Gloeocapsopsis sp. IPPAS B-1203: one gene and its partner. The protein of the gene in region 1 interacts with the protein of each later gene in a pairwise test. Links are inferred from orthologs where the notes say so. Each region holds a gene or a part of one and is shown on either strand. Other genes may lie near its edges.

What was found. The genes of interacting proteins can lie anywhere in the genome.
Region 2: the proteins of ftsZ (region 1) and CSQ79_RS22395 interact in binary tests that used the Escherichia coli proteins (3 or more experiments, as listed by UniProt). The link is inferred for Gloeocapsopsis sp. IPPAS B-1203 from one-to-one orthologs.

The regions. Positions count from the first base shown.
Region 1 is NZ_PEIG01000001.1:289,389-297,573, reverse strand. Bases 4,835-7,727 are described here. They hold ftsZ (cell division protein FtsZ), read right to left. Parts: upstream 6,969-7,727; coding sequence 5,700-6,968; downstream 4,835-5,699. Other genes in these bases: gshB (glutathione synthase), read left to right, coding at 4,835-5,666. Also shown: molecular chaperone DnaK, read left to right, coding at 1-1,491; molecular chaperone DnaJ, read left to right, coding at 1,603-2,733; CSQ79_RS01425 (sulfurtransferase TusA family protein), read left to right, coding at 2,730-2,987; small ribosomal subunit biogenesis GTPase RsgA, read left to right, coding at 3,114-4,214; grxC (glutaredoxin 3), read left to right, coding at 4,435-4,695; more of gshB, read left to right, coding at 4,704-4,834; CSQ79_RS01400 (cell division protein FtsQ/DivIB), read right to left, coding at 7,982-8,185. UniProt on the Escherichia coli protein: Essential cell division protein that forms a contractile ring structure (Z ring) at the future cell division site. The regulation of the ring assembly controls the timing and the location of cell division.
Region 2 is NZ_PEIG01000016.1:30,678-37,292, forward strand. Bases 2,683-5,677 are described here. They hold CSQ79_RS22395 (rod shape-determining protein), read right to left. Parts: upstream 4,685-5,677; coding sequence 3,680-4,684; downstream 2,683-3,679. Other genes in these bases: mreC (rod shape-determining protein MreC), read right to left, coding at 2,683-3,296; CSQ79_RS22400 (ABC transporter ATP-binding protein), read right to left, coding at 4,934-5,677. Outside these bases: CSQ79_RS22375 (hypothetical protein), read right to left, coding at 1-588; rod shape-determining protein MreD, read right to left, coding at 1,880-2,443; more of mreC, read right to left, coding at 2,493-2,682; more of CSQ79_RS22400, read right to left, coding at 5,678-6,615. UniProt on the Escherichia coli protein: Forms membrane-associated dynamic filaments that are essential for cell shape determination. Acts by regulating cell wall synthesis and cell elongation, and thus cell shape.

The DNA of each region.
Region 1 (8,185 bases):
GTATTGCGCATTATCAACGAACCCACAGCAGCAGCCTTAGCTTACGGCTTGGATAAGCTAGAACAAGAGCAAAAAATTCTCGTGTTCGATCTTGGTGGTGGGACATTTGATGTTTCTATCCTGCAACTTGGAGACGGCGTATTTGAAGTCAAAGCAACTGCTGGTAACAACCAACTTGGCGGCGACGACTTTGATAACTGCATTGTTAGCTGGATGATTGCCTGTTTCCAAGAACAAGAAAACATTGACTTAGCTATAGACAAAATGGCACTGCAGCGACTACGGGAAGCAGCCGAAAAAGCCAAAATAGAACTGTCTAGCCTGGGTACTACGACAATTAATCTACCGTTCATCACGGCTGATTCAACTGGACCAAAGCATTTAGAAATGGAACTCACCCGCGCTAAATTTGAAGACTTGGTGAACCATCTGATTGCTGCGACAATCAAACCTATGAGTCAGGCATTAAAAGATTGCAGTTTACAGCCAGCAGATATTGACCGGATTATCCTGGTTGGTGGCTCAACACGCATTCCTGCAGTAACGAACGCTGTCCAAAAGTTCTTTAACGGCAAAGCCCCAGAACGTTCAGTCAATCCAGATGAAGCAGTAGCCTTAGGTGCTGCTATTCAAGGTGGAGTGTTAGGAGGCGAAGTTGAAGACGTTCTGCTACTCGATGTCACTCCACTTTCGCTAGGAATTGAGACGCTAGGAGAAGTCTTTACAAAAGTTATTGAGCGGAATACGACAATTCCAACCAGTAAATCACAAGTGTTTTCTACTGCAACTGATGGTCAATCGTCTGTGGAAATTCACGTCCTTCAAGGAGAACGCCCATTAGCAAAAGATAATAAAAGCCTTGGCAAGTTTCTCCTAACCGGAATTCCTCCCGCTCCTCGGGGAGTACCTCAAATTGAAGTATCGTTTGAAATTGATGTCAATGGCATTCTCAAAGTTTTAGCTCAAGACAAAGGTACGGGGCGCGAGCAAAGTATTAGTATTACAAATACTGGTGGTTTAAGTGCTGCCGAGATAGAAAGAATGCGTCAAGAGGCAGAAATCTACGCTGAGCAAGACAAAAAGCGTGTAGAAATGATTGCTCTACGCAACCAAGCAGAGGATTTGCTGTACACTTACGAATCAACTCTAAAAGACAACGAGCATTTGATCAGCGATCGCCTAAAACTTGAAGTCAGTCAAAAAGCCGCAGAGCTACGTTCTGTTTTTGGGGAGCAAACTACCTCAGTAGCAGAAGTCAAGCAAATCTTAAATAACTTCCAACAAACCCTGCTGTCAATTGGTACAGATGTTTACAAAAATGTTGACGAAGAACAAAACCAATCGGTTCAAGCAGCAGAAGTTGGCACTCCAAGCGAAAGCAAGCTTGAATCGCACTCAGGTACCGTAGAGAATGCTACGGTTGCAGAAGAATACAATTTTGATTTTGATGAAGATTACACAGTCACAGCTGATTATGAAGCAATTGAGTAACAACTATCAGTTCCTCTTAAAGTTGTAGTATGGGAATAATGACTAATGACTTAATTGTCAATTTAAAATTAAGAATTGTATAACTACTAACCTCGAGCAAAGCAGCGCTTTATGGCCCGCGACTATTACGAAATTTTAGGTGTTTCTCGTGACGCCGACAAAGAAGAAATCAAGCGCGCCTACCGGCGATTAGCCCGGAAGTATCACCCTGACGTGAACAAAGAATCCGGAGCTGAAGAGCGCTTTAAAGAAATCAATCGGGCTTACGAAGTGCTTTCTGAGCCGGAAACACGCGCTCGTTACGATCGCTTTGGTGAAGCTGGAGTCGCTGGTGGAGTTGGAGTCGGAGGATTCCAAGACATGGGTGACATGGGCGGTTTTGCCGATTTGTTTGAAAGCTTCTTCAGCGGTTTTTCTGGTGCAGGGCAACAAGCGCGATCTCGACGCAGCGGTCCTGTACGCGGTGACGATTTGCGCTTAGATCTCAAGCTAGAGTTTCGCGAAGCCGTTTTTGGTGGTGAAAAAGAAATCCGCATTTCGCACTTAGAAACATGTGAAGTTTGTAGCGGTTCAGGTGCGAAGCCTGGAACTCGACCGCGCACTTGTTCAACGTGTAGTGGTTCCGGTCAAGTACGGCGCGTGACACGTACACCTTTTGGCAGTTTTACCCAAGTATCGACTTGTCCTACATGTAATGGGACAGGACAAATGATTGAAGAAAAGTGCGATGCTTGTGAAGGTAACGGCGTACGACAAGTTACAAAGAAGCTGAAAATAACAATTCCTGCTGGAGTTGATAACGGAACGCGGTTGCGAATCTCTAGCGAAGGCGATGCAGGGCAGCGTAATGGTCCTCCAGGAGATTTGTACGTTTATTTGTTTGTCAACGAAGATGCAGAATTTCGACGCGAAGGCATCAATGTCCTATCAGAAATTAAGATTAGCTATCTCCAAGCAATCCTAGGATGTCGGATACAAGTAAACACCGTGGATGGGCCACAAGAGTTGTTAGTACCAGCAGGAACACAACCTAACACGGTAATTACTCTTGAGAATCATGGTGTCCCACGTCTAGGTAATCCGGTAAGTCGTGGAGACCATCTCATTACAATTTTGATCGACATTCCGACAAAGATTACTACTGAAGAAAGAGAATTACTAGAAAAATTAGCTAAAATTAAGGGCGATCGCACAGGTAAAGGTGGTCTAGAAGGATTTTTGGGAAATCTGTTCCAGCGATGAATCAAACGGCATCTCAACCTCACGCACAACTCGATTTGCGTGGTACTCCCTGTCCACTCAACTTTGTGCGGACAAAACTGCGCTTGGAAAAAATGTCTCCAGGGTCGCGACTAGAAGTTTGGTTAGACCCTGGAGAACCCATTGAGCAGGTTCCCGATAGCTTAATGATGGCAGGTTATTCAGTTGAACAAATCACTGAATGTAATGGCTACTTTGCCTTAATAGTCCAACGCCCAGGTGATGCAAATGCGTAAGGGGTCAGAGGACGCGCTTAGCGCAGACTTACGGTTCAGAGATCGGATGTCAGGAATGAAGTTCTACATGGAGTACAATTTTGCCCTCACGGGAATATATCTCTGGCGACGCTTGATGATTATTGCATGAGTCAGGAAGCTACTAGCACGGCAGATGTACCATTAATGGGTACAGTACTAGCAGTTCAAGCTAACTACTATCAAGTTCGCCTCAACCCCTCGCTCCTCGCCCCACTCTCCGAGAAGGGCAAAGCCCTACGCTCCTCACCCCTCCTTTTATGTACGCGGCGAGCGCGACTTAAGAAGTTAGGACAGCAAGTTATGGTTGGCGATCGCGTGGAAATTGTTGAACCAGATTGGGCAGGTGGTAGAGGTGCGATCGCAAGTGTTTTACCACGTAAGTCTCAATTAGATCGTCCGCCAGTTGCCAATGCTGAGCAAATTCTTTTGGTTTTCGCTTTAGAAGAACCACCACTAGACCCTTACCAACTGAGCCGCTTTTTGGTTAAAGCTGAATCTACAGGATTGGATGTTCGTTTGTGTTTGAATAAAAGCGATTTATTGACAATCGAACAACAGCAACAATGGCACAATCGCTTAGAACAGTGGGGCTATCAACCTGTGTTCGTCAGTGTGCGTCAGGGAAATGGTATTTCTGAAGTTAGAAATCTTCTCAAACTACGAATTTCAGCAATGGCTGGACCTTCAGGTGTAGGAAAATCAAGTTTAATTAATGCTTTGGTTCCGACAGTTAACCTACGTACCAGTGAAGTTTCTGGTAAGCTTAGTCGCGGACGTCATACAACGCGCCATGTAGAACTTTTTACCTTACCTGATGGTGGATTACTGGCAGATACTCCTGGTTTCAATCAACCAGATTTGAATTATCACCCACACGAGTTAGTCAATTTCTTTCCTGAAGCACGACAGCGGCTAACCCAACAAACTTGTCAATTTAGTGATTGTTTGCATCGCGATGAGCCAAATTGTGCTGTGCGAGGTGATTGGGAGCGATACGAGCATTATTTAGCTTTTCTCGAAGACGCGATCGCACATCAAGAACAGATCGATCAACAAGCCGATCCTGAATCAAGTTTGAAGCTGAAAACGAAGCGCGGTAGAAGACAATACGAACCAAAGTTAGAAACGAAATACCGACGGCATTCACGACGAACTCAACATCAAGCATTACAAGAGTTGTATCAAGAAGCCGATGAGCTGCAGTAGTTTAGAAGAGGTCGAGAGTCAGGTGAAAGCTGTATGAATTTGTCATTCGTAATTGATATTTTGTAGAGAGGAGGAAACTTGCATAACGTCTCTTCTATTCTGAAATCAAGCCTTTTCAATCAACCGTTCTTCGCATACCGCATCAGCCAGAGTTTAAAATAAAGTTTAAGAATTATTGCTTAGTAGTTTTTTGTTCTTATTGTCATTCTCTCAATAGCTTATGAATCCCAACATTGAAATTTACACCTGGAGTAGATGCCCTTTTTGTATTCGTGCCAAGGCTTTACTCAAAGAAAAAGGTGTTGAATTCGCAGAATACGTAATTGATGGGGATGAGGCAGCGCGATCGCTCATGGCAAAACGCGCCCATGATAGACGTTCTGTCCCCCAGATTTTCATCAATGACAATCATATCGGTGGCTGTGACGATTTGTACGAATTGGAACTTCAAGGCAAGCTCGATCAATTGCTAACAGCGTAAAAAAAGCTATGAAACTTGCCTTTATTATCGATCCTATTACACGTCTCGATCCAGGACATGATACTAGCGTAGCCTTGATGGAAGCCGCACAAGCATTAGGTCATTCTGTTTGGATAACTCAAGCGAATCTTCTCAGTGTCGTAGCCGGCAAAGCTTGGGCTATGTTGGAACGAGTCGAGCTAAAGCCTGTGGAACTCGTACAAGGACGATGGGTAGTAAAAACTCCTTGGTTTGAATTGAGCGATCGCACTTTTGCGCCCTTAGACAGTATGGATGCGGTCTTTATGCGTACCGATCCCCCTGTAACGGCTTCCTACCTCTATGCTACGTACATTTTAGACTATATCGATCCTGCCAAAACCTTTGTTATCAATGATCCCCAAGGAATTAGGGCAGCAAATGAAAAGATGTATGCCCTGCAATTTACCAAATGGATTCCAGAAACAATCGTCAGTTCTGATAAACAAACAATTTACGAGTTTGTTGAAAAACAAGGCGCAGCCATTCTTAAACCTTTAGGAAATAAAGCTGGAGAAGGAATTCTCTATTTGGAAGCAGGCGATCGCAATTTTAACTCAATGGTTGAGTTAAGTACTTTGCAAGGAAGTGTCCCAGTGATGGTGCAGACTTACTTAGCGGCTGCCAAAGAAGGAGATAAGAGAATTATTCTTTTGGATGGTAAACCTATTGGTGCACTCAATCGACTTTCTTCAGGTAATGAATTTCGCAATAATATGGCAGCAGGTGGTACTGTTGCGCAAATCGATATTACTGAGCGAGAGCAGCAGATGTGTGCCGATATCGCCAGAAGACTGCATCAAGATGGTTTGTATTTTGTGGGAATTGATGTCATTGGTGGTTATCTTACCGAAGTTAATGTGACAAGTCCAACGGGTATCAGAGAAATTGATCGGTTAGAAGGTACTCGTTTAGGCGAACAGGCTATTCGGTGGATAGAAGCAAGACTATAGGCGTAGACGTCGATAAATCGTCTACGCTTTTTCCTAAGAGCGAGGATTCCGTCTTCTCTGGAGAAACTCAGGGATATCTAAACCTGGTTTTTCTACAGTTTCTATCTCAATAGCAGGAGGAGAGGAATTGGTTGGTGCTGCTTGTTGTGGCTTTGAAATAACTTTTACATTAGATAGTGGCTCTGCAGCAGCTTCTGTAGTAAATCCTGTAGCAATTACTGTAATTCGGATCTCACCTTGTAGCCTTTCGTCAATTACTGCACCAAAAATAATGTTGGCGTTGGGGTCTACTACTTCATATATTGTTTCAGCAGCAGCATTGACTTCATGTAAAGTCAAATCATGACCGCCAGTAATATTGAAAACAACACCCTTAGCACCTTCAATGGAAGATTCGAGAAGAGGAGAGGAAATCGCAGTATTTGCTGCTTCTCTGGCACGAGATTTACCGGAACCAATACCAATACCCATTAATGCTGAACCTGCATCTGCCATAATTGCGCGGACATCTGCAAAGTCAACGTTAACTAATCCTGGAATAGTAATAATGTCAGAAATTCCTTGCACACCTTGACGCAGGATGTCATCAGCTATCCGGAAAGCTTCTTGTACAGGTGTTTGCTCAGAAATCACAGATAGCAATTTGTCATTGGGGATCACAATGAGCGTATCGACTCGACTTTGGAGTGCCTCAATACCTTGTTCAGCTTGTGAGGTGCGTCGCCGTCCTTCAAACATAAATGGACGAGTAATGACTCCTACTGTCAATGCACCTAATTCTTTGGCAACTTCTGCAACGATTGGTGCTGCACCCGTACCTGTACCGCCACCCATACCCGCAGTGATAAAAACGAGATCAGCATTTTCTAAAGCCGCAGCAATTTCTTCACGCGATTCTTCAGCTGCTTTTTGACCGATCGCCGGATTACCACCTGCACCAAGTCCACGTGTCAACTTCTGTCCAATTTGCAACCGACGAGTTGCTGAGGTGTTTGTTAAAGCTTGAGCATCTGTATTGATTGACCAGAATTCAATACCACTGACCTCACTAGCAATCATGCGGTTAACTGCATTGCCACCGCCGCCACCAACTCCAATAACTTTGATATTAGCAACTCGACCTGGTACAATACCGTCCATTTGGTCGTCATGCTCAGGCATTCCTTTGGAATCATAATTTTGCCCAAAGTGAATTCCGGAAGAGTTGAAGGGATTATTAGAGTTGACACTCAGCGAGTAACCTGACTGTCCTGGAGATTGTGAGCTTTTCTCAGTTGGCTCTCTTTTACTGTTAAGCACCATTGGCATGAACAAGGTTATATAAACAACTTTTTATCTGATTTGGCTTAGAGTCTACTATAGGTTGACCTTCTTTGACTCTACAATTGCTCTTCGGTATGAGTGTAAGTTTCACTCTAACGTTAGGAAATTACCACTGGCATTGACTTAAATAGAGTGAATCAGGTAATAGATTAGTGTCGTTTTTCTTAAAGTTTAAAGGATTTAATTGGTGCTCGTACACAGTAAGTTGCTTTTGTTGAGATGATCGCGTAAGCGTAGTGCTGATCTCGATAGTCGTCCTAATAGACTTTATAATATGAGGTCTGTTAGCAAATAGCAAACTTGATTGCCTAAGAGCATGCATCAGCACATTAAGTTTTGGCAATTGATTTTGCTGAACGTAATTAATAGAGTTAATAACAGATTTCACGCTTGACTGTTTATTCTTCACAAAGTGTAGCTCCTACAGTTTGGATGCGACGTTCGCCTTAATATATGTATTTCTTAAGCTATATTCATTAAATTCGCATTAAGATAGCAATGTTTTTATTGGGTTTTTAGCAATATCTTGTCATGCAATCAGTCAATCTTTGAAACATCTCTTGCTTGTGTTAATGTGTGCTTTGCATTCTTTGATACAAAGACTTTTGCTCACTTTTTATTGTTAACTAACCAATTAGTAAGCCTTCTTTCTAAGGGAACATCTACACTATACTCTCAGCCTATAAACCTGAAAAATACATAAACGCATCTGAGCTATCTTAGTCATTGGCATAGAACTACTTCATTTTATTTTGAACAATTTTTAATTGTACTGACAATTTTGTTAATCGCAAAACTCTTACGGGAATTGCTATATACTATTTCCAAAAGATTTAGTGATACAAACTTGAAAGTTGTACTCAGCGAGAAATCGCAAAGGATATTTTGATTTTTATCAAAAAAAACTCATCACTGTTCAAAAAAAAATAAAGAAGATCTCTTGACAATATGACACCAAAGTTAACCCTATAGCGTATCAGGATTAACTATTTTTACTGGTTCATTTGTACTGCTGGAGTTTCCGGATTAGAGAGATCAATGTAAGCAATTTGACTAGAATTTAGTTGTTGAGGAAATTGCCGCATTTGATCGAGGACTTGTAGTTGTTGAGTTAATCTCGAACTATATGCACCAAGATGTACAATACCTAATTCGGTTTTGAGAATAATATTGGTTGGATCTTGGCAGTCAATCTC
Region 2 (6,615 bases), on another replicon or contig:
TTAAGGCTCAGATGACGGTTCAAGCGGAGGAAACGTAGCGGGTGTGGGTTCCGTTTGACTCGAAGATGCAAAGGTGCGAGAAACTAAGGCATAACCCAGATAAGCAGGTAAAGTCATCGCCACTAAGACAGCGATCGCAGCAACCCAATTCCACGGTTGCCATGAAGAACCGTAATGGCTGCGATAAGGTTCGTGCTTGAGATATTCTGATTTAATAATTTCCCGTAAAGCAATTGGTCGCTTAAATCTAACACGGCGATCGTCAAGTTTTTCTAACAAAATCCAGCCTGATTCAGCTTCTTCTTGACACAACTTTTGCAGAACTTGTGAATTGCGGAATACGTTGCGGTTAGCACGGACAATTTTAAATTCCCAGCCGACTAGACGAGGATCTTTAAGTTGTTTAGTAGCACCATTTGGCAGTGGCTCTACTATTGTATTTTCTCTAGTTTCGTACTGCGTCAAGATTTCCTCCTCCTCCTCTTGATTAGCTCTTAAATATTGTTGCCAGTGCATCCAGCCACCAAGTGTCACAGCCTGCAAACCCAAACTACCGACAAACAAACTGTAAAGTACAATTTCGAGCATATTGAATGTCTATTATTGCAATTAAGGGGAAGATTTCTGCATCAAAAAGTTACTTTTCTTGAGGTAAATAACCTTCAACCAAGCAGTCTGAATCTATAGTTTGCCAGCGCACTCGTTCGAGAGCAAGTGCTTGAGCCATATTTGTCAAGCCCAAGTCACCAATAGGTATGGTGCGTTGCTACCACCGACAATTTTAGGCGCAATGAACGCCAGGATTTTTTGTACCATGCCTTCAGCGATCGCTTGTGCAGCCAATGTTCCGCCACATTCCCACAATACTGATGAAAAACCTCGCTCGTACAAGTGTGCCATTGCCTGAGTTGGTGTGAGTGATGGCAATTCTATCACCTCAACATTTTTTTGCCATAGTAGCTGTTGAAAATCGGGATTTGCGCCTTTTTGCGTCAACACCAACGTGGGAAATTCTGTAGTTTGCCATAAATAAGCTTCAGTCGGTAAATCAAGAGTGCGGCTCATCACAACTCGTAAAGGGTTATGTGCTTCTGCCTGACGACTAGTTAACCGAGGATTATCTTTTCGTACTGTATTCCCGCCTACAATTACCGCATCACACGCTGCTCGGAGCTGATGAACTAAGTTTCGGGCACTTTGGTTACTAATCCAAGCACTATGACCGCTACTTGTTGCAATTTTGCCATCCAGCGTCATAGCATACTTTAAAATACCAAACGGTCGTTGATAGAGAATGCGATGCACAAAACCTTCATTGAGTTGACGGCAATCTTCTTCTTCCACACCGACAACAACTTCTATCCCAGCATTGCGTAACCGCATAACTCCACCTCCAGCCACAAGCGGGTTTGGATCGACCATTCCAACCACCACTTTTGCCACTCCTGCTGCAATTAAAGCCTCAGAACATGGGGGAGTACGGCCATAGTGATTGCAAGGCTCTAGATTGACATATACAGTAGCACCACAAGCGCGATCGCCTGCATCTCGTAGAGCAAAAACTTCAGCATGAGGTTGACCTGCACCTGGATGAAATCCTTCACCAACAACTTCTCCTGCTTGAACAATCACAGAACCGACCAACGGATTTGGTGCAGTGCGTCCTAAAGCACGACGCGCTAGTTGCAAACACCGCTGCATCATCACTCGATCGAAATCGGTGATAGCAGTTCCCTCTGGTTGTAAATCTGCTTGGGAGAATGATTTCACCTGTAAGTTATTTTCCTCTTGAATAGTGCTTGCAGTAATTTCATTAAATCGGGCGAGAAAGTATTCAGGATTCTGGGCTTATATTATAAAAAATCAGCAATGCTCTCAATCAATCTTTCATTTTTGTCCACCAACGATTTAGGGGGTAGTATACCACTGGTGCCCATAGGCTACTCACAATCGCAGAAGCTAAGGCAACACGCTGGTAGTATGTCCAGATTTTGCCAAAATGACTGACTGTCGCAGTGTATTTTCCTGCGATCGCCGCACTCCAGATGCTAAATTGAGCTGCGATCATTATTTCAGTGAATGCTGCCATCACAAAGACAATCAAAGCAACCGAAATAAAGTCTTCCTGAAGATAGCGCTGCTTATGTAAGCGAGCTGTCACAATTCCTACTAAAGCCAAACTCAGAGCATGTGAGGGAACAGGTGCTGTCATACCATCTTGCAGTAAACCAACAATAACTCCGGCGATCGCTCCCTGAACAGCTGTACGCTTAATGCTCCAAGCAACAACCCAGATTAATAGCCAATTAGGAGCAATCCCCGCTAATTCCATTCCAGGTAAGCGCATTGGTGATAGCAGTAAGCACAACAAAACTGAACCAACAGTTACAAGCCAATTGATCGCCTGACGTTTGTACAAATGCCTTAGAGAAATACGGTTCAAGATTTTGATATCTCCTTGTGGCAGATGAGGAGGGGTCACAGGTCAGAGTTCAAAGGTCAGCAGATAGCTTTGGTCTCTGATTTTCGATTCCTGGTTTCTTCTTCGTTGAAACAACGACCCATTCTAGATGAGGCATTGGTGCAGAAAGGGCAATTACCGCTTCTGGAGCTGGACTTTTTTTGAGGTCGATTGATTCGACAATTCCTACAGGTATACCTGCGGGAAAAATTTGGCTATAAGGCGATGTTGCGATCGCATCTCCTGGACGTACATCAGGAACTTTATCAAAAAACTGCATGACAGCATAATTTGCAGATTGCCCGCGCAAGAACCCCATAAAGCGGCTACGGCTAATTGTGACACCAAATTGACTTGTCGGATCGCTAATTAGCAATACACGGCTTGTGTGAGGAGAGACACTGGTAACTCTACCAACTAGTCCACCAGGAGCAGTTACAATATCACCAACTTGAATTCCTGCTTGACTGCCGCGTCCTAAAGTGACTTGTTGCCACCACTGATCTGCACTGCGACCAATAACTGGCACTGTAATTGCCTGCTGCGTTGAATCTTTTTCATTGTTATTAATCTGATTGACATATCCCAACAACTCTTCAAGCTGTTGGTTTTTATTTTCTAGTTCTACTATGCGTGTTTCCAGTTCTTGCACTCTGGCATCGTATAGGTATATGTCTTGATTGGAACTAGACTGAAATGGACGTGTCAATACTTGATAAACTTCAACAACAACTGCTCCCTGAGTATGGCGAATTGCCCAGGCAGTACCGAAAGACAAACTTACCAGCACTAGTGTTAGAGCATAGCGCTCCCACCAGCGACGAATGATATACATAGTTTTTGCAGTCAGCTTCTAGCTTGTGATTCAGTTGTATAGCAGTGGTCAGAGGACGCGCTTTACGCAGACCTACGGTTCAGAAGTCAGGGGTAAAAGTTATATCCAATCCGCTTGATTACTGAATTAACATGGTGAGTGAGGGTGACTAGCAACTAACCGCTAATGTCTTTACCATATTGACCATTGCTATAGGAAGAAACGCTTTCTGTTATATCCTTTAAGAGTGGCTACTGTGTAGACTTTGCTAAAGAAAAGGTCGGGAGTTAGGAATCAGGGGTTAGGGTCACAGAAAAATCCGCACCTCCAATATTGCCATTAGATTTTCCCAAAGCTTCATATCAGGGAATTTCCCTAACCTCTGATCTCCGACCCCTGTTAACTTAGATCGTACGCGATCGCGCACTAAATACAGGTTCCATTTGTTTAAATTTTTCTAAAACGCGACCTGTGCCTAAGACAACACAGCTTAAGGGATCAGCTGCAATATGAGTAGCAATACCTGTTTCATGGCTAATTAATGTATCTATCCCTTTGAGTAAAGCACCACCACCGGCGAGAACTATTCCACGATCAACAATATCAGCAGCAAGTTCTGGAGGTGTTCGTTCGAGCGTTCGCTTCACTGCTTCAATAATCGTGGACAATGGTTCTGACATACTTTCGCGAATTTCGGGTTCTTTAATTGTCACAGTGCGTGGTAAACCCGATAGCAAGTGCAACCCGCGTACCTCCATGACATTTTCTTCGTCATTCCGCATAGGATATGCCGAACCAATCCGAATTTTAATTTCTTCGGCAGTACGTTCGCCAATGACCAAGTTGTAGATTTTCTTCATGTACTGCACGATCGCTTCATTGAGTTCATCTCCAGCAACTCGTACTGATTCACTCACAACTGTGCCAAAAAGACTTAACACCGCGACTTCAGTTGTTCCTCCACCAATATCGATAATCATGTTACCAACCGCCTCCGTGACAGGAATTCCAGCACCAATTGCAGCCGCTATAGGTTCTTCAATCAAAAACACATCTCTAGCACCTGCTTGAGTAGCTGCATCCATCAGCGCGCGTCGTTCTACACCTGTGACACCTGTAGGAATCCCAATAACCATGCGCGGGGAGACAATGCGACCTTCATGTACGCGTTGAATAAAATGCTTAAGCATCAGTTCAGCCGTATCAAAATCAGCAATGACACCATCGCGTAAAGGGCGCGTTACAGTCACATTTCCAGGTGTACGACCCATCATGCGTTTAGCTTCTTCACCCACTGCTGGAGGCATTTTGCCATTTTTGTCAATTGCAATCACAGAAGGCTCTTGTAAGACAATGCCTTTACCAGATACATATACCAGGGTATTGGCAGTACCAAGGTCAATACCCATGTCTTTTGATAATGACAACCGATTAAAAAAACCTAAAAAAGCCACGCCTTTCACTCCCCAACGCGAGATAAATTCTTGTATAGCCGACTTTACGATGTCTAATCGTGCAGGATTCTATTATGTCTAGTGTTCTCAGTCTAGTCGAGTCGAAATAAATTCTTTTTTATCTTTAATTGTAAGTAGTAGGCGAAAATAAGTCTTACTGCTAGCCTAGGTAACTGGTGATTGATAAAACTATTTATAAGCAAATTACCCATTACCTATTACCCGATCTAACGCAGGACGTGTTTGAATTCGGTCGCGACTGCCTGTAGGAATTGCAGCAATCAGCGATCGCGTATATGTTTCTTTCGGATCGCTATAAATTTCTTCAGCAGCACCTTGTTCAACGATTTGTCCGCGATTCATGACTAAGATGCGATCGCTCATAAACTTAACGACACTCAAGTCGTGCGAAATAAAAATATAGGTCAGATTAAACTCAGCTTGCAATTCTTTCAACAAATTCAAGACTTGTGCTTGTACCGAGACATCCAATGATGACACCGACTCATCACAAATAATAAACTTGGGATTGAGTGCGAGTGCTCTAGCAATACAAATGCGTTGCCGTTGACCTCCAGAAAATTGGTGCGGATAACGATTCATTTGTTTGGGATCAATACCGACCCGATCTAATAAATAAGCAGCGCGATCGCGGCGTTGACGAGATGATTGACTTGCAGCATGAATCACGAGTGGTTCCATGACCGCATCACCAATTTTCATGCGCGGATCAAGCGAACTAAAGGGATTTTGAAAAATAATTTGCATCTCCCGCCGGAGTTGTTGCAAAGGACGTCCTTTTAGGTTTGTGACATCCCGTTCTTCAAAGAAAACTTGTCCCCCCATTGGCTCAACAAGCCGCAATAAAGTACGACCAAGCGTTGTTTTACCACAACCCGACTCACCTACTAATCCTAATGTCTCGCCAGGGTACACGACAAAAGAAACGCCATTCACAGCAAGAAAGTAGCGTTTAGTTCGACCAAAGACGCCACGAATGGGAAAGCCCACTTGCAAATTCTGAACTTGAAGGAGTGGTGATTGTTGTTTTAAATTTGTCAAGCGTTGCGCTAAGGTTTCTGAACTGATTTGTGGTGGTAGTGTTGGTTCTTTGGCTTGAATTTCGACGTCACCTGCGCGTGTTAATCCCACACTCATAAAATCAGAGACTGTGAGAAGATACTGCGATCGCCTGTCTAAAGTTGGACGACACGCGAGCAAACCTTTGGTGTATGGATGTTGAGGATGTGTAAAAATTTGCTCAGCTAAACCATACTCTACAATTTTGCCTTGGTACATGACAGCAACTGAATCGGCAATTTCAGCAATAATTCCCAAGTCGTGAGTAATAAACATCATCGACATTTGACGGCGATCGCGCAATTCCCTAAGCAAGTCTAAAATTGTCGCTTGCACTGTGACATCCAGTGCAGTTGTTGGTTCGTCTGCAATTAATAGTGCAGGATCGCAAGAAATTGCCATCGCGATCATGACGCGCTGTAATTGACCGCCAGAAAGTTCGTGAGGATAGCGATCGAGAATTGCCTGCTTTTGCTGTTGAACAAATAACTCGCGCTGACGCTGATCAAGACGATGACCTTGCATTGTATCTGTGTACTGCTGACGTAACTCATCATCACTTGGCAATAATTTGACTTCCTGTAAAAGCGCGATCGCTTGTCTTGTTGCTTCTTTTTGGGAAATATTTTGATGTTGTCGCAGTGCTTCTATTAACTGAAACCCGATTGTATAGACTGGGTTAAGCGAACTCATCGGTTCTTGAAAAATCATCGCAATTTTTCCGCCACGATATTGTTGCATGCGTTCGGGTGGCAGTTCCAATAAATTTATTAGTTCACTACTGTGATTGCGATCGCGAAACCAAA